Regions from separate parts of the Mesorhizobium sp. ANAO-SY3R2 genome, predicted to be linked through region 1. Evidence: predicted binding sites of a transcription regulator. Region 1 holds the regulator's gene; the other holds the start of a gene.
The links. The regulator LexA, encoded in region 1, represses DNA repair genes until DNA is damaged. The targets are predictions, from matches to a motif close to TGTTCNNNNTGTGTTCNG.
Positions count from the first base shown of each region.

Region 2: the regulator LexA is predicted to act here: its motif matches at 965-982, upstream of ABSY17_RS17995 (sel1 repeat family protein).

Region 1 covers NZ_CP159955.1:1,616,453-1,631,040, forward strand. The annotation lists gene lpxB (lipid-A-disaccharide synthase) at 1-616, shown strand, start outside; gene gltA (citrate synthase) at 666-1,955, opposite strand; gene gltX (glutamate--tRNA ligase) at 2,139-3,563, opposite strand; gene ABSY17_RS12585 (ComEC/Rec2 family competence protein) at 3,908-6,148, shown strand; gene lexA (transcriptional repressor LexA) at 6,142-6,858, opposite strand; gene glp (gephyrin-like molybdotransferase Glp) at 6,965-8,170, opposite strand; gene moaC (cyclic pyranopterin monophosphate synthase MoaC) at 8,173-8,655, opposite strand; gene trpC (indole-3-glycerol phosphate synthase TrpC) at 8,657-9,469, opposite strand; gene trpD (anthranilate phosphoribosyltransferase) at 9,474-10,484, opposite strand; gene ABSY17_RS12615 (peptidyl-prolyl cis-trans isomerase) at 10,481-12,379, opposite strand; gene tpiA (triose-phosphate isomerase) at 12,525-13,289, shown strand; gene secG (preprotein translocase subunit SecG) at 13,447-13,887, shown strand; gene ABSY17_RS12630 (L,D-transpeptidase) at 14,108-14,588, shown strand, end outside.
Region 2 covers NZ_CP159955.1:2,692,911-2,707,498, forward strand. The annotation lists gene ABSY17_RS17990 (ABC transporter substrate-binding protein) at 1-200, opposite strand, end outside; gene ABSY17_RS17995 (sel1 repeat family protein) at 575-841, opposite strand; gene ABSY17_RS18000 (DUF2147 domain-containing protein) at 1,280-1,636, shown strand; gene ABSY17_RS18005 (glutathione S-transferase family protein) at 1,744-2,466, opposite strand; gene ABSY17_RS18010 (hypothetical protein) at 2,638-2,808, shown strand; gene ABSY17_RS18015 (hypothetical protein) at 2,845-3,039, shown strand; gene ABSY17_RS18020 (AMP nucleosidase) at 3,105-4,604, shown strand; gene ABSY17_RS18025 (endonuclease/exonuclease/phosphatase family protein) at 4,659-5,678, shown strand; gene ABSY17_RS18030 (electron transfer flavoprotein-ubiquinone oxidoreductase) at 5,785-7,467, opposite strand; gene ABSY17_RS18035 (hypothetical protein) at 7,717-8,370, shown strand; gene ABSY17_RS18040 (uracil-DNA glycosylase family protein) at 8,407-9,279, shown strand; gene ABSY17_RS18045 (DMT family transporter) at 9,280-10,227, opposite strand; gene ABSY17_RS18050 (xanthine dehydrogenase family protein molybdopterin-binding subunit) at 10,224-12,533, opposite strand; gene pepN (aminopeptidase N) at 12,685-14,588, shown strand, end outside.

The DNA.
Region 1 (14,588 bases):
GCAGGAACGCGACCGCAGCTTCTCCGCGGATCGCGAAAAGACCCTGCTGCTGCTTCCTGGGTCGCGCAGAAGCGAAGTACGTGGCCTGATCGAGCCCTTCGGTGAGACCGTTTCGATCCTCAGGGCAAGGGGGCATCGGTTGCGGCTGTTGCTGCCGACGGTGCCGCATGTCGCCAAGCTGGTTGAAGCTGCCGTTGCCCACTGGCCGCAAAAGCCCGAGATCATTCTGGACAGCCAGCACAAATGGCAGGCCTTCGGCGAGGCCGATGCGGCCCTGATCGCATCGGGAACGGTATCACTCGAACTGGCGCTTGCCGGCGTGCCGATGATGTCGAACTACAAGCTCGACCCCTTCATGCGCATGGCGCAGGGGCTGATCACGGTCTGGAGCGCCTCGTTGCCCAACCTGATTGCCGACCGGCCCGTCGTGCCAGAGCACTACAACCAGTATGTGCGGCCGCAATGGATGGCGCGCTATGTCGAAGTACTGTTCGACGACACCGACCAGCGGCGTTGGCAAAAGCACGGCTTTGCCGAGGTGCGGCGGCTAATGGCCACCGGCCGTCCCTCCGGCGAGATCGCCGCCGAAGCAGTCCTCAAACATATCCTTAAATGAAAAACGCCCGCCGATTTGGCGGGCGTTTTCGTCAGGTTTGTCGCTGCGCTCAGCGCTTGGCGATAGGCACGTAGTCGCGCTCGGTAGCACCCGTGTAGAGCTGGCGCGGACGGCCGATCTTCTGGCGCGGATCCTCGATCATCTCCTTCCACTGGGCAATCCAGCCGACCGTGCGGGCGAGCGCGAACAGCACCGTGAACATGGTGGTGGGGAAGCCCAGCGCCTTCAGCGTGATGCCCGAATAGAAATCGATGTTCGGGTAGAGCTTCTTTTCGATGAAGTACTCGTCGGTCAGCGCGATGCGCTCGAGTTCCATCGCTACGTCGAGCATCGGATCGTCCTTGATGCCGAGCTCACCGAGCACTTCATGCGTGGTCTTCTGCATGATCTTGGCGCGCGGATCGTAGTTCTTGTAGACGCGGTGACCGAAGCCCATCAGGCGGAACGGATCGTTCTTGTCCTTGGCACGGGCAACGAACTCGGGAATGCGGTCGACGTGACCGATTTCGCCCAGCATGTTGAGTGCCGCTTCGTTGGCGCCGCCATGCGCCGGGCCCCACAGGCAGGCGATGCCGGCCGCGATGCAGGCGAACGGATTGGCGCCCGAGGAGCCGGCAAGACGCACTGTCGAGGTCGAGGCGTTCTGCTCGTGGTCGGCGTGCAGGATGAAGATGCGCTCCATGGCGCGGGCGAGCACCGGATTGACCTTGTACTCCTCGCACGGCACGGCAAAGCACATGTGCAGGAAGTTGGCGGCGAAGTTCAGCTCGTTCTTCGGGTAAACGAAGGGCTGGCCGATGTGGTACTTGTAGGCCATGGCCGCGATCGTCGGCATCTTGGCGATCAGGCGGATGGAAGCCACCATGCGCTGATGCGGATCGGAGATGTCGGTCGAGTCGTGGTAGAAGGCCGACAGGGCGCCGACCACGCCGCACATCACGGCCATCGGGTGCGCGTCGCGGCGGAAGCCGGTGAAGAAGCGCGACATCTGCTCATGCACCATGGTGTGGCGCGTCACGCGATAGTCGAAGTCGTCCTTCTGCGCCTTGGTCGGCAGTTCGCCGTAGAGCAGCAGGTAGCAGACCTCGAGGAAGTCGCCATGCTCGGCTAGCTGATCGATCGGATAGCCGCGGTGCAGCAGCACTCCGGCATCGCCGTCGATGAAGGTGATCTCCGACTCACAGCTGGCGGTCGAGGTGAAGCCCGGATCGTAAGTGAAGGCGCCGGTGGTGGCATAGAGCGATGCGATATCGATCACATCCGGCCCGACCGTTCCGCTTCGGACCTTGAACTCGTGGGTCTGGCCGCGGAAGTCCAGTTTGGCGGTTGAATCAGTCATCGCATACTCCTTAGTCCTGAGTTGCCGCAGGGCGGCGCAATATTCTTAACAAGGCAACCAGATTGGCCCGGAACGCTCGAACCCGCTTTCCAGCTTCCCCCGCTGCTTCCAAATTGGCCTGTTGCCACAATGTTGCACCGCAAAAGCCTGAATTCAATGCAAAATTAGGAAAGCATTGCTGACCTAATCGATTTGATCGGAAATGCGGGCGAGACTTTCGTCCCGACCCAGAACGGCAAGCACGTCGAACACGCCGGGTGACGTGCTTTTGCCCGTCAGAGCGGCCCGCAGGGGCTGTGCGACGGCGCCGAGCTTGAGGTTTTCGCGGCCGGCGAACTCGCGGATCGCAGCTTCCGCCGAGGCAGCGCTCCAGGCTGAGTCGACACCGGCGAGCGCCGCATGCGCGCCCTTGAGTACGTCCTTGGCCGGCCCGGCCAGGAGGCCTGCTGCCTTCTCGTCCAGGGGAAGCGGGCGCTCCGCAAAAAGGAAGGCCGCGCCGTCGGCCAGTTCGACCAGCGTCTTGGCGCGTTCCTTGAGGCCCGGCATTGCCGCCAGCAGCTGCGCCTTGAGCTTGTCGTCGAGCTTGCCGAGGATCGCATCGCCTTCAGGCAGATAGGGCAGGGTCGCGACAAAGATGTCGAACAGCTTCTGGTCATCCATCTGGCGCATGTGGACGCCGTTCAGCGCCTCGAGCTTGGCGAAGTCGAAGCGGGCAGCGCCCTTGTTGACGTCCTCGATCTCGAACCAGCGGATCATGTCCTCGATGCTCATCACCTCGTCGTCGCCGTGGCTCCAGCCAAGGCGGGCAAGATAGTTGAGCAGGGCTTCGGGCAGATAGCCCATGGCGCGATAGGCATCGACACCGAGCGCGCCGTGACGTTTGGACAGCTTGGCGCCGTCGGCACCATGGATCAGCGGAATATGGGCCATCACAGGCACGTCCCAGCCCATGGCGACATAGATGATCGTCTGGCGCGCGGCATTGGTCAGGTGATCGTCGCCGCGGATGATGTGGGTGACGCCCATGTCATGGTCGTCGACGACGACCGCATGCATGTAAGTCGGCACGCCATCCGAACGCAGGATGATGAAATCGTCGAGATCCTTGTTGGGGAAACGAACGTCGCCCTGCACCCGGTCGCGCACCAAAGTCTCGCCTTCCGTCGGTGCCTTGATGCGGATCACCGGCTTGACGCCTGCCGGCGCCTCGGACGGATCGCGGTCACGCCAGCGGCCGTCGTAGCGGGGCGGCCGGCCTTCGGCGCGGGCCTTCTCGCGCATCTCGGTCAGTTCTTCCTGCGAGGCATAGCAGTAGTAGGCCTTGCCCAGCCGCACGAGTTCTTCCGCGACCTCGCGGTGGCGTGGCGCGCGCTCGAACTGCGAGATCGGCTCGCCTTCCCAGGTCAGGCCAAGCCAGGTGAGCCCTTCGAGGATGGCAGCCGTCGCCGCATCGGTCGAACGCTCGCGGTCGGTGTCTTCGATGCGCAGCAGCATCTTGCCGCCGGTGTGGTGGGAATAGAGCCAGTTGAACAGCGCGGTGCGCGCGCCACCGATGTGCAGGTAGCCGGTTGGTGATGGGGCGAAGCGGGTGACGACGGACATAGCTATTTCCACGGGAGGCATGGCGTCGCCCGGTCGGAAGACCGGCGGCGCATGGCGTTTCGGTGGCGTTGATGTAGCATAGAAGGTCAGGGGCGCAAGGGGCAGGCCCGATGGGCAAGCGCGTGCGGGAGGGGCAAGCCGGTGAAAATCCGGTGATCGAGGCCAGCGAGCGCGACTTGCTGGCGGCAGAACGGTTTTCTGCGCCTACACCCATCGGGTATTTTCAGTCAGGTCCATATGTAGTTCCAAGGCTTGAGGAGGCACAGCCGCTTCAAAAGCCGTCTGCCGAATTGCTGACGTGGCTGCGGGGGGCGTCGAATTCCGCCATACGGCAGCTCACGCTGTCGCGCTTGACCAGCGCATTCGAAACCGAACTCGACCGTGGCGCTGCCTTTTTGTTTGTTCCAGTGCTCTTGGCAATCGGCGCACTGGTCTATTTCAACCTGCCGACCGAACCGAGCCCGCCGCCGCTGGTAGCAGCTTCCGCGCTTGCGGTTTTGCTTGCCCTTTTCGCGCGGTCGCATCGGCTTGCCCACTATGTGTTCGCCGCTATCGCCATCTTCCTGATCGGTGTCAGCGTGGCCAAGCTCGAGACCTCCCGCAAGGCGACGATGATGCTCGGCGCAGAGGTGTCGACCACGCTCAGCGGTCGCGTCGTCGAGATCGACCATCTAGGCACTGGACGCACCCGCCTGACCATCGATGTCTCCTCGACCAAGCGGCCCAAGCTGCGCTACGCGCCCGAGCGGGTGCGCCTCACCGCGCGCAAGGTTCCCGAGGGCGTGCTCGTAGGTTCGACTGTGACCGGTTACGTCCGGCTGATGCCGCCATCCGGTCCGGTGCGGCCGGGCAGCTACGACTTTTCCTTCGAAAGCTATTTTGATGGCATTGGCGCCAGCGGCTTTTTCATGAAGGGGCCGACGCTTGCCCCATCCTCGCAAGCAGCATCGGCCGCAAGTCGAGCCTTGGTTTGGGTTGAAAATACGCGCAACCGGATTGCCGAGCGCATTCGCGGTCGGATCGGTGGCGCCGAGGGCGAGATCGCCGCGGCATTGGTCGTCGGCGTGCGCGGCGGCATCCCCGAGGACATCAACGAAGCGCTGCGACGCACCGGGCTCTACCACATCATCTCGATTTCGGGGCTGCACATGGCAATGGTCGCCGGCACGGTCATGTTGCTGATGCGGCTGGGCTTCGCAGCCTTTCCCGGTTTCACGTCGCGCCGCCCGGTAAAGAAATACGCGGCAGGCGCAGCGTTGGCCGCGACTGGCGGCTATCTCTTCATCTCGGGCGCAGAGGTAGCAGCCCAGCGCAGCTTCATCATGCTGGCCGTCATGCTGACGGCCGTCCTGTTCGACCGGGCGGCGCTGACCATGCGCAATCTCGCGGTCTCGGCCATCGTGGTCATATTGGTCTCGCCGCATGAGGTGGTCGGGCCGAGTTTCCAGATGTCGTTTGCCGCAACCGCAGCGCTCGTGGCAGCCTATGCCTGGTGGTCGGACTGGCGCGAGGGGCGGGCGCAGCCGCTCGTGCAAAGGTCGGTGCCGGCCAAAATCTGGCGCTGGCTGGCCGCCGCAGCCGTTGGCCTTGTCGCCACCTCGCTGATCGCCGGGCTCGCCACCAGCGTCTTCGGCGCATGGCATTTCCAACGCGTCTCGCCGCTCAGCCTTTTCGCCAATCTGGCGGTCATGCCGATCGTTTCCACCTTGGTCATGCCCTTTGCGGTGGGCGTCGGAATCTTAATGCCGCTTGGGCTGGACGGCATTTTCCTCGACGTCATGGGTTTCGGGTTGCAGGCGATGATCGCAACCGCCCAATGGTTTTCCGAGCGCTCGCCCATCGATGCCGTGGGGGTGGTCTCGACCTTGTCGGTTGTTTTCGCAACAATAGCGCTCGTCGCCGCATCGGCGGCCACGACCTTTTTGCGCGCTGCCGCCCTGCCGTTCGCATTTCTGGTGGTCCTCACGCTGCCCTTTGCCACGACACCCGATGTGCTGGTCTCAGAGGACGGTCGGCTGATTGGGGTGAGGACAGGCACCGGGCAACTGGCTGTCAACCGCCCACGGCCGAGCCAGTTCACACTCGACAACTGGAAGCGAGTCCTGGGATCGGAAGATGTGGTGGGGCCCCGGCGCACCGATCCGGGCAGCAACAACCTGTCCAAAACCGACCCGGCCTTTGTCTGTGGACACGGCCTGTGCCTGTCAGAACTTGCGCCACGCATCCGGATCGCTCACGCGGAAAACGTGGCCTCAGCGAGGCGTGCTTGTGCCGAGGCCGCCCTTGTCGTTGTGGCCGACGCCACGGCAAGGGATGTTTGTCCTGGTTCGGATGCCGAAATCATAACCACCCGCCAATTGGCGCGGCTCGGGAGTGCCGCGATATTCGTGCAGCAGGCCTCGACAGGCCGGAACCCGAAGCTTGAGATCCTCCATGCCGTGAACGAGCCCTACCGCCCATGGCATGTGCAACGCCAGTTCTCCCGAGAGGCAAGAGGCTTGCCTCCCTATCAGCGCGAAGACCCAGGAAGGCGCAAGCTGGCTTCCGCAAACCAGGCTCTGCTGCCTACGCAAGCGGCTGTCAATCAATAGCGGCGGATCAGCCCGACCAGCTTGCCCTGAACCTTGACCCTGTCAGGCCCGAAGATGCGGGTCTCATAAGCCGGGTTTGCGGCCTCGAGTGCAATCGAAGCGCCCTTGCGCCGGAAGCGCTTGAGTGTGGCTTCCTCGTCGTCGACAAGCGCCACGATGATTTCGCCGGGATTTGCGGTGTTCGCATTGCGGATGATGACCGTGTCGCCGTCGAAGATGCCGGCCTCGATCATCGAGTCGCCCTTGACCTCGAGCGCGTAGTGCTCGCCGCCCATGATCATGTCCGGCGGCACCGAGATCGAGTGCGTCTTGTGCTGGATGGCGTCGATCGGCACGCCGGCCGCGATACGCCCCATCACCGGGATTGCCACTGCCGAACCCGCATCGTCGTCGTTTCCGGCTGAAAGCGAGCGCGACGGCTCGGGCTTGCGGCCAAGGCTGCCTTCAATGACGCTGGGCGAGAACTTGCGCGCCGCGTTGAGGCCGGGTGCGATCGAATCGGGCAGGCGCAATACTTCGAGCGCGCGCGCCCGGTTGGGCAGGCGCCTGATGAAGCCGCGTTCTTCGAGCGCGGTGATCAGCCGATGGATGCCCGACTTGGAGGCGAGGTCGAGCGCCTCCTTCATCTCGTCGAAGGACGGAGGGATGCCCGTCTCTTTAAGCCGCTCATGGATGAACAGCAGAAGCTCGTGTTGTTTGCGCGTCAGCATGGCCACCCCCGAGGGAATCGAAAGAAAAACAAACCCGGAACAAACGCTATATGTTCCAGTTGTGTTCTGCAACTGTTTATATTTGGTGAAGGGCGAGGCGCTATGTTCAGCGCAGCATCAGTACGCTGCAGGCACTGCCAGGTTCGGCCGCCGGTACGAAAGGTTCGCGGATGATGACGCAATTGGCGTCGGCGAGCGTCCGCAGCATCGACGAATCCTGCACCGCGAATGGCGTCGCGACCAAGCCGTCCGGGGTATCGCGGGCTGTCGCCCGGACATAATCCCGGCGCTGATCGTTGGCGCTCATCGGTCGGTCCAGAACAGCCTGCCTGATATCGGGTGCATAGCTCCGGCCTGCGAGTTGTGCCAGCAGCGGCTTGAGGAAGATATGCGAGCAGATCAGGCTGGCGACCGGGTTGCCGGGCAGGCCGATGCAACGCGTGTCGCCGAGGCGACCGAACATCAGCGGCTTGCCGGGGCGCATGGCGATCTTCCAGAAATCCAGCTCCATGCCAAGGCCGGAGAGCACTTCATGGACCAGGTCGTGGTCGCCGACTGACGCGCCGCCAAGGGTTACGATGACGTCCGGCCGCGCCTCCAGCGCCTTGGCGACGAGGGCTGCGATGGCATCCTTGCGGTCCGCGGCGATTCCAAGGTCGAGTACGCGCGCTCCGACCGACCGCGCGATCGCGGCGACCCCATAGGCGTTGGAGGCGATGATCTGATCGGGACCGGGGTTGCTCCCGGGCGGCAAAAGCTCGTCGCCCGTCGCTATGATGGCGACCAGCGGGGCGCTGGTGACCTCGACTTGCGCGTGGTTGGCGGCAGCGATGAGCGACAGGGCGGCCGGGTCGAGCAGCCGTCCGGCATTGAGGATGAGGTCGCCCTGCTTGAAGTCCAGGCCCTTGGCGCGGATGTTACGGCCTGGGGCGGTCGGCTCCAGCACATCGACCAAGCCTTGGCCGAGATCGCGTACATTTTCCTGGATGACGACCGTATCCGCACCATCAGGAACCGGCGCGCCGGTGAAGATGCGCACCGTCTGGCCTTGCGCCACAGTGCCGGTGAATTGCCGGCCGGCCGGTGCAGTCCCGATGACTGAAAGCCGTGCCGGAAGGGATGCGATGTCGTCGGCGCGAACCGCGTAGCCATCCATCGCCGAGGCGTCGAAGGGCGGCTGCGTGCGCAGTGCATGCAACGGTACCGCCAGCACGCGGTCGAAGGCTTCGCTGAGGTTGACCGTTTCCGAGCCGCCGGGTTCGGCTCCTTCGAGCAACCGTTCCAGGGCCTCGGCTACCGGCAGCAGTGCCATCTCTACCCGGCCGCCCTGTAGTCGCCCGACTTGCCGCCGCTCTTTTCGATCAGCCGGATGCCGGAAATCACCATGCCGCGATCTGCGGCCTTGGCCATGTCGTAAATGGTGAGGCAGGCAACAGAGGCGGCGGTGAGTGCCTCCATCTCTACGCCGGTCTTGCCGGTCACGCGGGCCAATGCCGTCACGCGCAGTCCTGGCAAACTCTCGTCGGGCTCGATTTCGACCGAAACCTTGGTCAGAAGGATAGGGTGGCACAATGGCACCAGTTCGTGCGTGCGCTTGGCGGCCATGATGCCGGCAAGCCGGGCGGTGCCCAGCACGTCGCCCTTCTTGGCGTTGCCCGACAGGATCAGCGCCAGGGTTTCCGGCTGCATGACGACGAGGCCCTCGGCAATTGCCGTGCGCGTCGTCTCGGCCTTGTCGCCGACGTCGACCATGTTGGCTTCACCCGCAGCACTGATATGGGTGAGGGTGTTGGCCATTTCAGGCACGCTCGGCAATCGGCGCGCCTTCGAGCAGCGCGCGCGTCGCAGTGGCGACATCGGCCTGACGCATCAGGCTTTCGCCGACGAGGAAGCTGCCGATGCCGGATTTTTCCAGGCGCAGGCAGTCGGCATGGGTGAAGATGCCGCTTTCGCCGACGAGCAGTCGATCGGTCGGAATCATGGGCGCGAGCCGCTCCGAGGTTTCGAGGCTGACCTCGAAGGTGCGCAGGTTGCGGTTGTTGATGCCGAGCAGGCGCGACTGGAGCTTCAGGGCGCGCTCGGTCTCGGCCTCGTCATGGACTTCGATCAGCGCATCCATGCCGTGTTCGAAGGCCGCGTCCTCGAGCCGCCTGGCGTCGTCGTCGCTGACGCTCGCCATGATGACGAGGATGGCATCCGCTCCCCAGGCGCGCGCCTCGTGCACCTGATAGGGCTCGAACATGAAATCCTTGCGCAAGGCGGGCAGGGCGCAGGCGTTGCGCGCCGCGGTAAGGAACTCCGGTGCACCCTGGAAGGATGGCGTATCGGTCAGCACCGACAAGCAGGCAGCGCCGCCTTCCGCATAAGCCTGGGCTAGTGACGGCGGATCGAAATCGGGCCGGATCAGGCCCTTGGACGGGCTCGCCTTCTTGATCTCGGCGATCAGGCCGAAACGTCCCTCGCGACGCTTGGCCTCGAGTGCTGCGAGAAAGCCGCGCGGCTTGGCCACGTCGCGCGCACGCGCCAGAAGTTCTCCAACAGGCACGCGAGCCTTGGCGGCGGCGATCTCGTCGCGCTTGTAGGATTCGATGTGGCGCAGGATGTCGGCCATGGTGCTATCCGTTCGAGACGCTGACCAGGCGGTCGAGCGCGGCAAGGGCATGACCATTGTCGATCGATTCCACGGCGAGCTTGATGCCTTCGCCGATGTTCCCGACCTTTTCGGCCACCACGAGAGCAGCACCTGCATTCATCAGTACCGTGTCGCGGTAGGCGCCCTCGGCCCCCTCCAGCAGGCTGCGCAATGCGGCGGCGTTGTATGCCGAATCGCCGCCGCGCAATTCCTCGCGCGTGTGGCGGGCAAGGCCGACCTGCTCGGGGGTCAGCACGAAACTGCTGATGCTGCCGTTGGCAACAGCCGCAATCTTGGTCTCGCCGGTGGTGGTGATCTCGTCAAAGCCGTCGCCGTGGACGACCCAAAGGCTCCGCGCGCCCAGTTTCTTTAGCGTTTCGGCGACGGGCTCGACCCATTCAGGCGCAAAGACGCCGATCAGTTGGCGTGTCACACCGGCTGGATTGGACAGCGGGCCGATCAGGTTGAAGATAGTGCGGGTGCCAAGTTCGACGCGCGTCGCGCCGACATGCTTCATTGCCGGGTGATGCGCCGGCGCGAACATGAAACCTACGCCGGCTTCGTGGATGCAGCGGCTGATGGCCTCGGGCGACAGGTCGATGTTGACGCCGAGCGCAGTGAGCACGTCAGCGGCGCCTGTCAGCGAGGACAGGCTGCGGTTGCCATGCTTGGCAACCGTCACGCCGGCGCCGGCGATGACAAAAGCCGAGGCGGTAGAGATGTTGACGCTGTGGGTGCCGTCGCCGCCGGTGCCGACGATGTCGATGGCATCGTCAGGCGCCTCGACGCGCAGCATCTTGTCGCGCATGGTGGCGACGGCGCCTGAAAGCTCGCTGACGGTTTCGCCGCGCACGCGCAGCGCCATCAGGAAGCCGCCGATCTGGCCGGGCGTGGCTTCGCCAGACATGATGATGTCGAAAGCCTCGCGCGCCTCTTCGAAGGTGAGCGGCGCGCCCGTCGCGACCTTGGCGATATGCGGCTTCAGTGCGCTCATCTGATGCCTGCCTCAAGCGCGCGGGTGATCGCGCCCTGGTTTATCGTGGCGCCATATTGCGTCTGCAACTGTGCGACCAGTTGGTCGAGCAGGTCGTCCGAAATGCCCGAGGCAAACGACTTCCGGGCATCCTCGGGCACGGCGCTCGCGTCCGCGCCGGCTGGTTCGAATACCTCGGCGACCTTGAACAGGATCTGCGCGTCGCCGGTGGGCGAGGGGATGACGCCGGTGCCGCCCTGGCCCATCGCGAACATGGCCTGTGCTCCCGCACGACCGAAATCGGCATCGTCGGCTTCGCGCTTCAGTCCGCGCTTGGTCTGCTTCTCGAGCTTCAACTCGGCAGCAATGGCGTCGAGGTCATTGCCGTCCTTGAGGCGCTTCTCGAGTTCTGCGGCCTTGTCCTTGAGGCGCTTTGCCGTCTCTGCTGCGGTCCAGTCGGCGACGACCTTGTCATGGACTTCATCGAGCGTGCGGTCGCGCGCTGGCGTGATGCCATCCACTTCGTAGAAGACAAAGCCGTTGGTGCCGACATTGATGGGCTGGTTCTCGATACCGGCTTCGGCTTCGAAGGCAGCCTGGATCAGGTTCTGCGAGTCCGGCAACGTGTTGACGATGGTGCCGTCGGGGCGCTGGCCAGCGCGGTCGATCGCGTCGATGGTCACCACCTTGAGCTTCAGCTTGTCGGCGGCAGCCTGCATGGACTCGCCGCCTGCGCGCGCATCCTCATAGGAATCATGCACATCGAGCAGAATGCGGTTGGCTTCGGCGAGCGCCAGGTCCTTGCGGATCTGGTCCTTGACCTCATCGAATGCCTTCACCGTCTCGGGCGTGACCTCGCTGACGCGGACGAGCACCGGGCCGAACGCGCCCTGGACCACGTCGCTGACCTGGTTCGCCTGCAGCGTAAACGCCGCTTCGGCAACGGCTTTGTCGGCGATCGCATCCTTGGTCAGCGTTCCCAATGCCACGTCGGCTACGGTCTTGCCCTGATCGGCGACGATCTTGTCGAAGCTCTCGCCGCCCTTGATGGCTTCGGAAGCAGCCTTGGCTGCATCGGCGCTAGCAAAGACGAGCTGATCGATCTTGCGCGTTTCGGCGGTGGTGAAGTGCGACTTGTTCTTTTCGTAATCCTGGCGAACCTGCTCGTCGGTGACCGAGCCGAGGTCCATGATGTCCTCGGGTTCGAGCTTGACGTAGCTCAGCTTGCGGTATTCCGGCGCAGCGTAGTTCTTCTTGTTTTCCTCAAACCACGTCTTCAGCACCTCGTCGGTGGGGGCTGCGATCGGCTCGACCAGAGACTTGGGCAGTGACAGGTAGTCGATAGTGCGATCCTCGCCGCGATAAAGTGCCACGGCGCGCAGGAAGGTGTCCGGCGCCTTGATCCCGTCGGCAACCGCCTCGACGATCTGCTGGCGCACGGCGACCTGGGCGCGGTTCTTGAGGTAGTCCTCAGGGCGCATGCCGATCTGGCGCAAGATGTATTCGAAAGACTGGCGATTGAATTTGCCGTCCGGACCCTGGAAGGTCGGGTCGTCCCAGGTCAACTGGGCGAGGCGGTCCTTGGACAGGCCAAGGCCCAGCTTGCGCGCCTGCTCGTCGAGCACGGCGCCTGCGACGAGCTGGGACAGGACCTGATTGTCGATGCCGAGCGCATTTGCCTGTTCGCGGGTCAGCCTCTGGCCGAATCTCTGCGACATGACGTTTAGCTGACGGTCGTAGGCGAGGCGGTATTCGACGCCCGAGACGGACGTGCCGCCGGCCGTGATCACCTTGTCGCTGCCGAACTCGTGCAGCATCCGTCCGGAAATGCCCCAGATTGCGAAGCTCAACACGAGCAGCAGAAGCAGGAGCTTAGCGACCCAGGTTCCCGCAGCACTTCGCATCGTTTCGAGCATGTTCAGATCCCATCTTCGCGCATTTTCGCATGCGCCTGCATGAACGAAGCGCAATAGCGCCCTTCGGCGCCAGTGTCGATTGCTTTGTGGCTTGTTTTTGGTAGTGAGGGTCCCCGAGCGAATATCGATGTCGAGGGAAAATCACATGACGCCAGGAATACGCCCACTGGTTGCCGGTAATTGGAAGATGAACGGAACCAGCGCGTCGCTCAACGAACTGCGCGGCATCGCCGGCGGTTTCATGGACGGCCTGGATGCCGAGACCGAGGCCCTGCTATGCGTGCCGGCCACGCTTCTTTCGCGCGCTTCCGAAATCCTTCATCGCACGCCGGTAAAGGCCGGCGGGCAGGATTGCCATCCCAAGGAGAGCGGCGCCCATACCGGCGACATCTCGGCTGAGATGCTGAAGGATGCCGGCGCAAGCCACGTTATTGTCGGCCATTCCGAGCGACGCACCGATCACGGCGAGACTGATGAACTCGTTCGCGCCAAGGCCGAAGCGGCATGGCGTGCCGGGTTGGTTGCCGTCATCTGCATCGGCGAGACACAGGCGGAGCGCCAAGGTGGTGCTACGCTTGCGGTTCTGTCGCGGCAGATCGAAGGTTCCGTGCCGACGACGGCTACCCCTGCCAACACCGTGATCGCTTATGAGCCGGTTTGGGCCATAGGCACCGGACTCACCCCGACAGTCGGCGACGTGGCCGAGGCGCACGCTCACATCCGCGCGCGGCTGACCGAGCTGCTTGGGTCTTCTGCCGCCAAGATGCGCATCCTGTATGGCGGTTCGGTCAAGCCGTCGAATGCGGTGGAGTTGCTTGGCGTGGCCAATGTCGACGGCGCACTGGTTGGCGGCGCCAGCCTCAAGGCGGCCGACTTCCTCGGCATAGCCGAAGCCTATCGCAAGCTCTGAATTCGCCACACGCGGCCGTTGCAAAGGTCGCGTGTCTCCCCATATTCGGGCGGCGGGCTTGGAAATGCCATGAAAGCATTGTATTGAGCCGCCTCCGGAATGTCGGCCGCGTCTGCGTGCCGGCCGGTCCACGTCAGGAAAGATCCCAGGAAGCGCAATGGAAACCGTCATCATCGTCATTCATCTGATGGTCGTGCTCGCCCTCGTCGGCGTGGTGCTCCTGCAGCGCTCGGAAGGCGGCGGCCTTGGCATCGGCGGCGGCTCGGGCTTCATGACGGCGCGCGGCGCCGCCAACGCTCTGACGCGCGCCACTGCGATCTTGGCGACCATTTTCTTCGTTACCTCGCTGACGCTGTCGATCATCGCCCGTTACGGCGAGAAGCCGATCGACATTCTCGACCGTGCCCCGGCCACGCAAAGCGGCACGACGGGCGGCAAGGGTGTTCTCGATCAGCTCGGCGGCTCGACGCCCGCACCGGTACCTGGCGCCACTGCGCCGGCAGCGCCGTCGGGTGAGCAGCCGGCAGCACCGGCTCCTGCAGCTTCGGGCAATGCTGAACAGCCGGCTGCTCCTGCGGCACCGCAAGTTCCGAACTAATAAACCAGACCGGCTGCCGCAACCTGTTGTTGTTTGACCACAGTTGCGGCAAATGCTGCGTCGATCACGAAAATTAGATCATTTCGCCGGAGGTGCCTCCCTTGAGGCTTCTCCGGCTAATCGCTTATAGCTGAGCCGCGGCGAAATGAACGGGGGCCTTGGGGGCACTGTGCGTTGCCGCGAATTTCATTCGTTTTGAACGCTCGGGATATCCTCCACCATGCAACTCCGCAGCATCCTTCTTGCTGGTCTTTGCGCCTCTCTGATGGGCTCTACCGCCTTTGCCGCCACTCCCGCAGGTAGTGCTGCTTCACTGCAGCCTGAAGTTGCAAGTGACGTGATCACTGTCGCTGCCAAGAGCGACGCTTCCGAACTCAAGATCCTCAAGAAAAAGAAGAAGCCCACCGACGAGGATCTTGCCCGAATCAAGGTCCTCGAAGCCAAGATCAAGGCTGACAGGGAACTCGCCCGCGAAAAGATGCTCGAGGCCAAGAAGATGGCGATGCGGGCCGCGGCAAAGGAGCAAGCTGCAAAGGAGCGCGAACTGGCGCGGCTGAAGCGGGCCGAGCGCGCGACTGCTCAAGTCGCAACTGCCGCTCCTGCACCTGCCGCCAAGCGCAATCTCCAGCCGCTCGAGGTCATGCAGCCGATCGAGGCGCTGGCGCCCGACGCCATGGAAGTCGCCTCGACCGGCAACACCG
Region 2 (14,588 bases), 1.1 Mb from region 1:
TTGATCTGGCGGCCGAGCACGCCACCCTTTTCGTTGATCGCCTTGGCGGCGGCTTCGGCGCCCTGCTTGAACTGGTCACCGATATTGGCGAGCTGGCCGGTCATCGGGCCGACGACGGCAAAGGTGATGTCGTCGGCGAAAGCGACGCCGGCGCTGAGCGACAGCGCGAGCAATGCGCCGATAGAACGTTTCAGATGCATGTTTCCTCTCCTTTAGGCGCACCGGAAATGCCGGATTCGCGCCTTACGTGCAACTCGCCGATGACCTTTCACTTCCGCCAGGATTTGTCTTGGCGCATGGGCGTCAGGACATTGTGCCTGCAAGCGCATTCGCAGGCAATCGTGGGAGACGAAGTGGAGAAAACGCACGCTCAAAACGGAAAAAACCGCGCCGATCTTGTTTCGATCGGTCGCGGCTTTTTCCTGGAATGCTCCGCGCGGCTCTTTGGCCACGTCGGAAATTCGCCTGCCCTGTTTTTTAGTCCTGGCGCGCCTCGCCCGTCCTTCAAGCCGTCGCGCTCTTGTTGTTGGGAGCCGCCCTGCGGTGGCTCCGGTCTTCCCCCCCGGAAGATCTGTTAGTGCATCGTCATCCATTCGCGCGCTTCGCGCAGGGCCTTGGCGATGTCGGCCTTGGACATCGCTCCCGAAAGCTCGGAGCGCAGTTCGGCGGCGCGGGCGGAACCCTTGATCGCGGCGATGTTGAACCACTTGTGGGCGGCCACGACATCGACGGCGCAATCGCGGCCGGTCGCATACATCATGCCCAGTTCCAGAAGAATGTCGGCCTGAGCGGTGGTTCCCATCGCGCCGAAGCCAGCTTCAAATATCTCGAAACGTGCCATTTTCTTATCCCCTGTCCATCTCCCGAGAGCGGCTCCCTGGTGTCCCCCGGAGTTGCCCTTTCGATGTTTTGGAGGATGCCGGCGAGCCTTGAATCCGCCGTTAAACGGCTTGCTTAACCCGAGGAAAACAAACCTAAAACAAAGGGTAAATGGCGGAATTCATTAAGGATAGGAGTCCTTGCAGCGCATGGAATTTGAAGAAAATGCGATGAAAATTCGCGCGCTGCGGCGAAAGTCTTTGATAACCACGCCCGACATTCTTCTCCCACGCAGCGTGAAGATTCAGCCATGGCGGGGGCGTTCGGGTGGTTAAAGAATGCTTCGATCTTCCGCTACGGCACCACTTCCGTTCTGGCGGGCGCTAAATTACGCTTACGTTTGCGTAAGCATCAGGCGAGGGAGACGCCTGTGCGCAAGACACCATCAGGGAGGAATTGAATGCTTCGCAAGATAAGCCTGGCCATGGCTGCCACCATGATGCTGGCCGGAGTGCTAACAAGTGCGGCCCATGCCGATCCGATCGAAGGCAGCTGGAAGACGGAAGCCGGCGCGACCGCGGCCATCGCCCCCTGCGGCGGCAGCTTCTGCATCACGCTGAAAGACGGCAAGCACGCCGGCAAGAAGATCGGCACGTTCGATGCCGATGGCGGCAGCGCCTATTCGGGCGAGATCACCGACCCGGCCAACGACAAGACCTATACCGGCAAGGCCTCGCTGGCCGGCTCCAATCTCAAAATGAAGGGCTGCGTGCTCGGCGGCCTGATCTGCAAGACGCAGAATTGGATGAAGCTGTAGGGCGAATAGGGAATAGGGAATAGCGAGTAGTGAGTAGAAAGAAGGCTGGCACCCGCCGGAGCCAGCCTCCAATCCCTATTCGCTACCCACTATTCCCTATTCGCTCCTCACGCCCTCGCCCGCTGACCGAACAACACCTTCTGCGCTTCCTTGTCGTCGGCAATGCTGCGACGATATTCCTCGCCGACGACAAGGCCCCGCGCAACCGCCGGCCGGGCCAGCATCGTCTCGAACCAGCGCTTGAGATTGGGGAAGTCCTCGAGATCCTGGCCCTGGTTCTTGTGCGGCTTGATCCAGCCCACGGCCGCCATGTCGGCTATCGAATAGGCGCCGGCCAGGAACTCGCGGTCGGCCAGGCGCTTGTTCATCACGCCATAGAGGCGGTTGACCTCATTGGTGTAGCGGTCGATGCCGTAGGTGCTCTTCTCCGGCGCATACTGGCGGAAATGATGGGCCTGGCCAGCCATCGGCCCGAGCCCGCCGACCTGCCAGAACAGCCACTGGTCGACCTCAGCGCGGCCGCGCTCATCGGCTGGATAGAATTTGCCGAACTTGCGGCCGAGATATTGCAGGATCGCGCCCGACTCGAAGATCGAGATCGGCTCGTTGCCCCATTTGCCGTCGGCGGCCGGACCTTCGGGATCGATGATCGCCGGCATGCGGTTGTTGGGCGCAATCTTCAGGAACGACGGCTCGAACTGCTCACCCTTGCCGATGTTGACGTATTTGACCGTGTAGGGAACGCCGAGTTCCTCCAGCATGATCGAGATCTTCCAGCCGTTGGGGGTCGGCCAGTAGTAGAGTTCGATCGGCAATGTCTGAGTGGGCATGCTGCAGGCTCCATATTGTGCGATGCACTTGAGATATGCGCAGCCGACCCAAACGCAACCCTCCGCAAACATTAAGGCTTGTCAATAAATTTGAACCGAAGATGAACGGCGGCCTCAGTAGCCGTTCAGTCGGCGTGACGCATATTCCTTCCCATTGAAGGGGACACATCCATGCTCGCGCGCAGGTTCACCATCGTCTGTCTGCTGACTGCCCTGTTTGGCCTTATGTTTGCCACGCTTGTCGCCGAAGTAAGCCGCCCTGCCCGCTCGTGGGACATCGGCAACGTGGTGCCGTGCGTGTTCGAAGAAGGCCTGACCTGCAAGCCGCCTCTTCGCAAGTAACGCGATCAACCCGTTTCAAACGAAAAGAAAACCCAGATGACCCGCCCCGCGACCCAGATCGTACAAGTGCTCAGGCTATTGCCGCGTGCCCTGCTGATCCTGCTGGTTCTCGCCGCTCCGGTGCTCGCCGTCCCGCAGTTGCGCGGCGACGCGGGCTCGACCATCGAGGCGCCAAAGGCGCGCAAGGGCGGTGTCGGCTTCGTACTGCTGGTCAGTTTGCAGCGCGGCTAAATTCGCGAGGAAACAGACACCTTCTACCCTCTCCCAACTGTCACAATTGCTCTCTATAATGGGTCATGGAAAAGCGAATCTATCCTGAACCCATAGAATCCATCCTCACGCCGGAGCCGTTCCCACGGCAGAGCTTCACCGATGCGGCTGAAGCGGTTGCAGCGTTGAAGAAGCTCTATGAGCGCAACACCGCCTTCCTGCGCGAGGCATTCGCATCGCTCGCGCATGGCACCCCAGCCAGGCGCTTCCGCGCCTGCTACCCGGAAATAGGTGTCATCACCTCGTCCTACTCGCAGGTGGATTCCCGCCAGGCCTATGGGCACATGCCAACGCCCGGCAATTTCACCACGACGATCACCCGCCCGGACCTGTTCGAGACCTATCTGGTCGAACAGATCGGGCTGATCATGCGCAACCACGGCGTGCCGATCACGGTCTCGGAATCCTCGACGCCGATCCCGCTGCATTTTGCCTTCCTCGAAGGCACGCATGTCGACGGTGCGGCGGCCGAGCGGATCCAGCGCCCGATCCGCGACCTGTTCGACGTGCCCGATCTCGACGGCACCGACGACCACATTGCCAACGGCACCCTGGAGCTGATTCCGGGCGACGCGCGGCCGCTCTCGGTGTTCACCGCCCAACGCGTCGACTATTCGCTGCATCGCCTCGCGCACTACACGGCGACCACGCCGCACCATTTCCAGAACTTCGTTCTGTTCACCAATTACCAGTTCTACATTGATGAGTTCGTGGTGCTGGCGCGCGACCTGATGGCCAAGGGCGGCGGCGGCTACAGCGAGTTCGTCGAGCCCGGCGGCGTCGTCACGAAGGCGGGGGAGACCGCGCCTTCCCAAGGCACGCCACCCCCGCGGCTGCCGCAAATGCCGGCCTACCATCTCAAGAAGCCCGGGCACGCCGGCATCACCATGGTCAATATCGGTGTCGGCCCCTCCAACGCCAAGACGATCACCGACCATATCGCGGTGCTGCGGCCGCATGCCTGGTTGATGCTCGGCCACTGCGCCGGCCTGCGCAACACCCAGGCGCTGGGCGACTATGTGCTGGCGCATGCCTATGTGCGCGAGGACCACGTGCTCGACGACGACCTGCCGGTGTGGGTGCCGATCCCGCCGCTGGCCGAGGTGCAGGTGGCGCTGCAGGAGGCGGTCGCGGAAGTGACCGGGCTGTCGGGCTACGACCTCAAGCGCATCATGCGCACCGGCACGGTGGCGACCATCGACAACCGCAACTGGGAACTGCGCGACCAGCGTGGCCCGGTGCAGCGGCTGTCGCAGTCGCGGGCGATCGCGCTCGACATGGAATCGGCGACGATTGCCGCCAACGGCTTCCGCTTCCGCGTACCCTATGGAACGCTGCTGTGCGTCTCCGACAAGCCGCTGCATGGCGAACTGAAGCTGCCAGGCATGGCGACCGAGTTCTACAAGCGGCAGGTGGCGCAGCATCTGACCATCGGCATCCGCGCCATGGAAAAGCTCGCCGAAATGCCCAATGAACGGCTGCATTCGCGCAAGCTGCGCAGTTTCTCGGAGACGGCGTTCCAGTAAAAGTCCTGCCCCTTGATCATCAATGGGCCGCATTTCTTGCTGAATGAAGCAGGAATGACGACGTTGCGCACATTCGGAAAGATCGCCTGCTTCTCGGCGATGATGCTTGCCTCGGTTCCGCTGGTCGCCGGTTTGTTCGGCGCCTGGCATCCGGCACTCGATTCGTTCGCACACTTCAGGGTGCACCTGGCGGTCCTGATGATGCTGGCGGCACTGCCGCTGCTGGCGACGTCGTTGCGCTGGCAAGCCGTCATGGCACTGCTGTTTGGCATGGCGGCAATCGCGACGACATCGTCGCTCCCTGTTCCCGGCATCGGGCCGGTGCAGGCAGCATTCGAGCCACGTAGCTCGAACCGGCCGGTCTACAAGATGCTGCAGATGAACCTGCGCTTCAACAACACCGAGCCCGCCAAGGTGCTGTCGCTCGTCGGGCGCACGCAGCCCGACGTCATCACCTTCGAGGAAGTGTCGGCGATGTGGGAGAACAAGCTCGCGCCGCTGTTTGCGCGCTATCCTCACCATATGCTCTGCCCGCATCCCGGCAAGGTGTTCGGCGGGGCGATCCTATCGCGCCGGCCCTTTGCCGAGGGCGGCGAGCCGAAGTGCTTCGACAACGGGTCGCTGGCGATTGCCACGGTCGATTTCGGCGGACGCACGAGCGACATCGCTGCCCTCCACCTCGGCTGGCCCTGGCCGTACGAGCAATCGCGCCAGATCGGCGTGCTGAGCGAAAACCTTGCCACGCTAGGCGAAAATGCGATCCTCGGCGGCGACTTCAACGCCACGCCATGGAGTGCAGCGGTGGCGCGCGTCGCCAAGGCAGGCGACCTCAAGCTGATGCCGGCCGCCGGACGAACCTGGCTGACCTTGATGCTGCCCGACGCCTTGCGCTTCGCCGGTCTCACCATCGACCACATCATGGCCAAGGGCGACGTAGTCGTGCATTCGGTGACTATGGAAGCGGACGCCGGTTCGGACCACCGGCCGCTGCTGGTCGAGTTCTCGTTCCGCGAGACGCCGCCGTCGGCCGAAGAGGCCGAAACGCAGACCGTATCTGTGCAACCTCCCCGATGAGCAGGCTCTGACATCGAAAGCGCCGCCCGGCCATCCGGACGCGCGGTGCTCCAATGCAAAACGGCTCGCCGAAGCGAGCCGCCTTACCAATCAAATATTCGGCCAATCACATATTCGGGTAGACCGGCCCCTCGCCGCCCTGCGGCGGCACCCAGTTGATGTTCTGGTTGGGGTCCTTGATGTCGCAGGTCTTGCAGTGGACGCAGTTCTGCGCGTTGATGACGAACTTTGCATCGGCATGGCCGAGATCGCCCGCAATGGCGTTGCCGTCGGCATCGACCCACTCATAGACACCAGCCGGGCAGTAGCGCGTCGAGGGGCCGGCGAAGACGCCATATTCCGAACGCTTCTGCAGTTCCATGTCCTTGACCTGGAGGTGGACCGGCTGGTCTTCCTCGTGGTTGGTGTTGGACAGGAACACCGACGACAGGCGGTCGAAGGTCAGCACGCCGTCGGGCTTGGGATAGTCGATCTTCTTGTGCTTCGACGCCGGCTCGAGCGACTGGGCGTCGGTCTTGCCGTGCTTGAGCGTGCCGAAGGGCGAAACGCCGAACAAGGTGTTGAGCCACATGTCGAGGCCGCCGAGGCCAACGCCGAGCAGCGTGCCGAAGCGCGACCACAGCGGCTTGACGTTGCGGACCTTCTTGAGGTCCTTGCCGATGTCGGTCGAGCGCCAGGCTGCCTCGTAGGAAACAAGCTCGTCATTGGCGTGGCCGGCGGCAATCGCGTCAGCAACATGTTCGGCGGCGAGCATGCCCGACAGCACGGCGTTGTGCGAACCCTTGATGCGCGGGACGTTGACCAGGCCAGCCGAGCACCCCATCAGCACGCCGCCGGGGAAGCTGAGCTTCGGCACCGACTGGTAGCCGCCTTCGGTGATGGCGCGCGCGCCGTAGGACAGGCGCTTGCCACCCTCGAAGGTGTCGCGGATCGCCGGATGCGTCTTGAAGCGCTGGAACTCCTCGAAGGGCGCGAGATAGGGGTTCTTGTAGTTGAGATGGACGACGAAGCCGACCGCAACCATGTTGTCCTCGAGATGATAGAGGAACGAGCCGCCACCAGTCTTGAAGTCGAGCGGCCAGCCGAACGAGTGCTGGACCAGGCCCGGCTTGTGCTTTTCGGGCGCGACCTGCCACAATTCCTTGAGGCCGATGCCGAATTTCTGCGGTTCCTTGCCCGCGTCGAGGTCGTATTTGGCGATCAGCTGCTTGGCGAGCGAACCGCGTGCGCCCTCGCCGATCAGCACGTACTTGCCCATCAGCGCCATGCCGGGCGCGAAGGCGGGACCGTGGCTGCCGTCGCGCTCGACGCCCATGTCGCCGGTGACGACGCCCGTGACCGCACCCTCGTCATTGTAGAGCAGGCCGGCGGCGGCAAAGCCGGGATAGATCTCGACGCCGAGTGCCTCGGCCTTGGTCGCCAGCCAGCGGCAGACATTGCCGAGCGAGACGATGTAGTTGCCGTGATTGTTCATCAGCGGCGGCATGGCGAAATTGGGCAGCTTGACGGAACCTGCCGGCCCGAGGATCAGGAAATGATCGTCGGTGACCGGCGTCTTGAACGGATGGTCGGGATCCTCGCGCCAGTCGGGCAGCAGGCGGTCGATGCCGATCGGATCGACGACAGCACCCGACAAGATATGCGCGCCGACCTCGCCGCCCTTTTCCAGGACGACGACCGAAAGCTCGGGATTGACCTGCTTGAGCCGGATCGCCGCTGCCAGACCCGCCGGACCCGCGCCGACGATGACCACGTCGAACTCCATGCTCTCGCGTTCAACTTCGCTCATCAATCCCTCCGCGCTGGCTGACCCTGTCCCTAGGGCATTCTGTTGGCTACGCGCTCCATAGCGTATGATTGGCAAAGGTCAAACGAGACCGATCCGCACATCGGCTATTTAGGTTAGGAGCACCGTTCAAACAGCGAAATATCTTACGTAAACGTAAAGATCAAAAGATTTCGCTTTCCGACGATTTGTGCCTGACCGTAGTGTCGGCGACAGGTGATGCTCGTCAGCCTATCCGTCCATAGAGTCTTCATGCGCCCCAATGTGCCTTGCAGGACAGGACTGAATCGCTTCAGCCCCCTGTGCCAGACCTTGGCCGGGGCCTTCTTCCTTATTGCAGTATGCCTGACCACTGAAAGCCGTGCGCAGGAGGCCGAAGACGACCAGAAAGTCTGGACCGCCGGAGCCTATTCGTTTTCCGACGAACTCGGCGGCTTTCGCATCACATCGGTCTCCGGCAAGGGCACGCGGGAAGACCCGCTCGTCATCAGGGAAGAACTGGAATCCTCTTCGCCAGTGACGCTGACGATGCGGACCATCCGCCCGATAAGGCCGTACGATAGCACCGGTTTCTATGCCAACGGCATCATGTTCATGCGCATCGAGGCGGTGAACAACAGCGGCCAGGCCTGGGTAGAGTTCGAATTCGAACTGCAAGAGATCGAGGGCAAGCCAAGCGATTTCGGCGACGGACTATCGTTCGACCAGAGGCGGACCGACAGCGCCAACATCTCGTCGAACAGCTTTTCCCGATACAGCCGGGACTTCGAGCCCTACGACCGCCTGCGTTTCACCGAAGGCAAGGTCGATCCGGGCGAATTGGCCGACTTCAGTTTCCTGGTGACCGACTACACGCCGCGCTGGCGCTTTTATCTGGTGCAGGACCCGCGCATTCCCTCGTCTTGAACTTGCAAATCGGCGTCCGAAGGCCGAAAAAGAGCCATGGCCTCCATTTCGGGATACGAACGTCCGGATCTGCGCGATCTGCTCGCCTTCTATGCGGAGGCGGGTGTCGATGATGCGCTTGCCGACGATCCGATAGACAGATTTGCCGAGAATGTGCGGCAGCAGACCGCCGCTGCGCAACAGGCTGCACGGGCTACGCCATCAGGGGCAGGACGCTCCGAGGCCGTTCCGGCGAGGAACGACAGGTTCGCCGCTGCCCCGTCGCGACCGATGGCGTCCGCCAGCGTACCCGACGAAGCGCAGGCGGCAGCAGCGCGGGAACTCGCTTCGAAGGCAACTACGCTCGACGAACTTCGCCAGATCATGGAAGGTTTCGAAGGCTGCAACCTCAAGACCACCGCCAAGAGCCTGGTGTTCGCCGACGGCAACCCGCAGGCGGAGCTGATGCTGGTGGGCGAGGCTCCCGGTCGCGACGAGGACCTCGAGGGCCTGCCCTTTGCCGGCCGTTCGGGGCAGATGCTCGACCGCATCCTCGCGGCGATCGGGCTCGACCGCAAATCGGCTTATATCGCCAATGCGATCCCGTGGCGGCCGCCGGGCAACCGCGCGCCGACGCCGCACGAAGCCGAGATTTGCCGTCCCTTCATCGAGCGCCAGATCGCGCTCGCCAACCCCAAGGTGCTGGTGACCCTGGACGGGCTTCCGGCCAAGCTGTTGACCGGCTCGCCTGATGTCATTGTTCGGCTGCGCGGCAACTGGAAGACCCACACCACCGCAAGCGGCACGGTGATCCCGGTCATGCCTACGCTGCATCCGGATTATCTGTTGAGAAATCCCGCGCACAAGAAACTCGCGTGGCGTGACTTCCTGGAGGTCAAGGCTAAGCTCAGGGAACTGAGTGGTTCGTGACTACTGCGGCACCGACACCTTCTTGGCCGCCTGGCGTTCGAGACCGAGGCGTCGCTCGCGCCAGATGATGAAGATGCCCGCACCGATGACGATGGCGCCGCCGACCAGCGTGTGGATCGTCGGCAAATCTCCGAACACGAGATAACCGACGCCGATCCCGAGGATCAGGGAGGTGTATTCGAAGGGCGCGACCGTGGAGGCCTCCGCATAGCGGTAGGCTTCGGTCATGAAGAGCTGAGCTATGCCGCCGCAGACGCCGCCGGTGACGAGCAATGCTGTCTGCTGCCACGACAGCGACTGCCAGCCGAAAGGGATGCTGAACAGCGCTATCCCGCTGGCCGTCAGCGAGAACCAGAGCACGATTGTAGCCGTCCGCTCGGTATGGACGAGCTTGCGGACCAGCAGCATGGCAACAGCCGACAGGCAAGCGCCGATGAGGGCTGCCACGACACCGAGGGCCTCCCGGTCGCCGAGGCCGGCGTCCGATGTGAACAAGGTCAGCTTGGGCCACGAGACGATGACCACGCCGAGGAGCCCGACGGCGACCGCCGTCCAGCGATGGATGCGCACCGTCTCGCCGAGGAAAAGCGCGCTGAAAACAACGACCAGCAGCGGCTGGGCATAGTTGAGCGTGATTGCCTCAGGCAGCGGCAGGTGCGTCAGCGCGAAAAAGCCGAAGCCCATGGCGGAGACGCCGACCAGTCCCCGCATGATATGGCTCACCGGGCGTTGGGTGACGAATGCAGTGCTGAGTTCGCGCTGCCAGGCGAGAAAGATCAGGATCGGAAAGATGGCGAAGAAGGAACGATAGAAGACGATCTGACCGGCAGGGACATCGCCAGCCGCCTTGATGCCGGTCGACATGCCGACGAAGATGGCAACGGAGACGACTTTTAACGCAATACCGAAAAGCGGCGACCGGGCCGCTTGAACTGTCTGATGCTTCACTTGTGCCGGGCCGCCTCTATCGCCGCCCAGATTCGAACCGGGGTGGCCGGCATCTCTATATGGCCGATGCCATAGGCGCGATAGAGCGCATCGGTGACGGCATTGAGGGCGGCCGGGGTCGCGCCGATGGTGCCCGCCTCGCCCGCGCCCTTCATGCCGAGCGCATTGGTGGTCGAGGGCACGTTACGCGTTTCGAAATGGAACGAGGGCACGGTGTCGGCGCGCGGCATGGCGTAGTCCATGAAGCTCGCGGTGAGAAGCTGGCCATCCTCACCATAGACGGCTTCTTCCGAGAGCGCCTGGCCGATACCCTGCACCACGCCGCCATGGACCTGGCCGGCAAGCAGGATCGGGTTCACGGTCACACCGAAATCGTCGACGATGGTGTAGGCCATGACTTCTGTCGCGCCGGTCTCGGGATCGATCTCGACCTCGCAGATGTGGGTGCCGTTGGGATAGGTCGCCTCGTCCTGAACAAACTCGCCGATCGCTTTGAGATCATCAGGCTTTTTCGCCGCGGCATGGAGTGCTGCAAAGCCGATCGAGCGGTCGGTGCCGACGATGCGCGCCTCGCCATTGTCCAGCTCGATGTCGGCGGCGGCGGCCTCCAGTTCATCGGCGGCCAGCTTCCTGAGCTTGTCGGCCAACGCCTCGCCGGCGCGGGCTGCGGAGACGCCGCCGAGCGGGATCGAGCGCGAGCCGCCGGTGCCGCCACCCTTGGCAAGCTCGTCGGTGTCGCCCTGGCGGACGATGATCTTGGCGATGTCGAGGTTGAGTTTTTCCGATACGAACTGGGCGTAAGCCGTGGCATGGCCCTGGCCGTTGGACTGGGTGCCGATGAAGACCGAAACCGTGCCGTCGGCGTTGAGTTCGACGCGTGCCGGTTCGGAGCCTGCGAAGGCGCAGGCCTCGATATAGGTCGCCATGCCGATGCCGCGGATTCTTCCCCTCGCCTTGGCCTCTGCCAGCCGGTCCGGAAAGCTGGCCCAGCCGGCGCGTTCCATCGACAGGTTCATGTGACCCTCGAACTCGCCGACGTCATAGAGCCGGCCGGCCTGGGTGCGGTAGGGAAACTGCTCGGGGCGGATGAAGTTACGGCGGCGGATCTCGTCGACGGAGAGGCCGAGGTCGCGGGCGCAGGCATCGACCAGCTTCTCGACCAGCAGGGCGGCTTCCGGGCGCCCTGCCCCGCGATAGGCATCGACCGGGCAGGTGTTGGTGTAGACGCCCACTATGGACACGTCGAGAGCCTGGATATCGTAGACGCCGGTCGACATGCTGGCGCCGATATGAGCGATGATCGGGCCGTATTGCGAGATATAGGCGCCGACATTGGAAAGCAGTTTCACGCGCAGGGCGAGGAAGCGGCCATCCTTGTCCATCGCCATTTCGGCGGTGACGACATTGTCGCGGCCTTGCGCGTCGGTGAGGAAGTGTTCGGTGCGGTCGCTGGCCCATTTGACCGGACGGCCGAGGCGCTTCGCAGCTTCCAGCACCAGCGCATGCTCGCGATAGGCGAAGGCCTTGGTGCCGAAGCCGCCGCCGACATCGGGGGTGACGACGCGCAGCTTTTCAGGGCCGACGCCGAAGACCTGGCCCGCAAGGATGTTGCGCATGGAATGCACGCCCTGCGAACCGGTAGTGAGCACGAAGCGGCCTTCCGCCTCGTGCCACTCGCCGACGGCCGAACGCGGCTCCATATAGTTGCAGATGAGCCGGTTGTTGACGAATTCGATGCGGGTGACGTGCCGGGCCTTGGCAAAGGCAGCATCGGTCCTAGCCTTGTCGCCGAGATGATAGGTGAAGGCGCTGTTAGAGCCGAGTTCGGGCCAGACCAGCGGTGCTGTATCGTCGAGCGCCGTGGCGGTGTCGGCAGCGGCATCCTCATGGTCGTAGTCGACTTCGATCAGTTCGGCCGCGTCATGGGCCAAGGCACGGCTGTCGGCGACCACGAAGGCAACGGCATCGCCGACATAATTGACCCTATCGCGGCACAGGATCGGGATATCGCGGGTCGGCGCCCGGGTGCCGTCAGGCTGCTTCTGCATGACGGTCGATTTGAGGTCGCCGAGATGAGCGACATCGGCGCCGGTGAGCACCAGATGCACACCGGGTGCCGCGCGGGCGGCATCGAGCGGCCCCACCTTGAAACGCGCCTTGGCCACCGGCGAGCGCAGGACATAGCCGTGCAGCAGCGCAGCCGGAGCAATATCGTCTGTGTAGCGGCCCCTGCCGGTGATGAAAGCGGCATCTTCCAGGCGCAAAACGGACGCGCCCATTCCGAATTTCGGCGTGACGTTTGTCATCTCTGCCCCGTCAGGATTGTTGGGAAAGCGCAGCAAATGTGCGGTCCCGGACAGTTTTGCCGAGGGGGCGTTTCGTGTAAAGAGCAGCGGCCGCATATTTATTCTACCAGCGCGGAACCAGCGTTCGGAAGTCGACAGGAAGGCCAATCACATGCGCACTGATACTGGACAGGTGTTTCGTATCGAGGACTACCGGCCCAGCGACTACCTGATCCCCAAGACAGAGCTCGACTTCCGGCTGGGTCAGGACAGCACGAGAGTGGTGGCTAGATTGATCATCGAACGCCGCGCCGGCGTCGACAAGCCCGTGCAACTCGAACTCGACGGCGATGGACTGATACTGCGCCGCCTCGAGATCGACGGCGAGGCGTTGGACGCCGCCGGCTTCGAAGCCACGCCCGACCGGCTGGTGATCCACAATCCACCTGTAACGGGTCGCTTCACGCTGCTGATCGAGACCGAGCTCGACCCCTCGCGCAATGAAGCGCTGATGGGCCTCTACCGCTCCAGCAAGGTCTACTGCACCCAGTGCGAGGCAGAGGGCTTCAGGCGCATTACCTATTTTCTCGACCGGCCCGACATCCTGTCGGTCTACACCGTGCGCATCGAGGCTGAGCGCGCCGAGGCGCCGCTGCTGCTTTCCAACGGCAATCCGATCGAGTCAGGCGATCTCGCCGACGGCTGGCACTATGCCGTCTGGCACGACCCGTTCCCGAAACCGTCCTATCTGTTTGCGCTGGTGGCCGGCGATCTCGGCTGCATCAAGGACCGTTTCGTCACCGCCTCGGGCAAGCCGGTCGAGCTCGGCATCTATGTCGAGCGCGGCAAGGAGAACCAGGCCGGCTATGCGATGGACGCGCTGCGCCGTTCGATGAAGTGGGACGAGGAGGTGTTCGGCCGCGAATACGACCTCGACGTCTTCAACATCGTTGCCGTCTCCGACTTCAACATGGGCGCGATGGAGAACAAGGGCCTCAACATCTTCAACGACAAGTACGTGCTTGCCGCCGAGGAGACCGCGACCGACGCCGACTTCGCCAATATCGAGGCGATCATCGCGCATGAGTATTTCCACAATTGGACCGGCAACAGAATCACTTGCCGCGACTGGTTCCAGCTCTGCCTCAAGGAAGGGCTGACCGTCTTCCGCGACCATGAATTCTCCGCCGACCAGCGCTCGCGGCCAGTCAAGCGCATCGCCGAGGTGCGGACGCTAAGGTCGCATCAATTCCCTGAGGACCAGGGCCCGCTGGCGCATCCGGTCAGGCCCCGGCGCTACCGCGAGATCAACAACTTCTACACCGCGACCGTCTACGAAAAAGGCTCGGAGGTGGTGCGGATGATCCGCACCGTGCTCGGCGCGGAGATGTTCCGCAGGGGCATGGACCTCTATTTCGAGCGCCATGACGGCGAGGCGGCGACGATCGAGGATTTCCTCAGGGTGTTCGAGGACGTCTCGGGCAAGGACCTGTCGCAGTTCGCGCTGTGGTACCATCAGGCCGGCACGCCGAACCTCAGCGTGACGACCGCGCACGATCCGGTAAATGCCACCTTCACTATCGAGATCGAACAGTCGGTGCCGCCGACGCCGTCCGAAAGCCGCAAGCGGCTGATGCACATCCCCCTCGCCTTCGGGCTGGTTGGCGCCGACGGCAAGGACATGGCCTTCGACAGCGTCGAGGGCGCCAGCGTTGAAGACGGCGTCATCCACGTCCGCAAGCGCAAGCATGTGGTGACGTTCTCGGGCGTCGCCGAACGGCCGGTGCTGTCGCTCAACCGCGGCTTCTCGGCCCCGATCACGCTGGCAGTCGAACAGCGGGCGGAAGACCAGATGTTCCTCGCCTCGCATGACAGCGACCCGTTCTCGCGCTGGCAGGCGTTCAACACGCTTCTGACCGACGCCACCGTCGCCGCATACAGGAACGTGCTGGGCGGCAGGCAGCCTGAGTTCAGCGACGAGCTCGCGAAGCTCGCCGGCCGGATCGCAAACGACGGCACGCTCGAGCATGCCTTCCGGGCGCTGGCGCTTGCCCTGCCCGGCGAAGCGGACGTTGC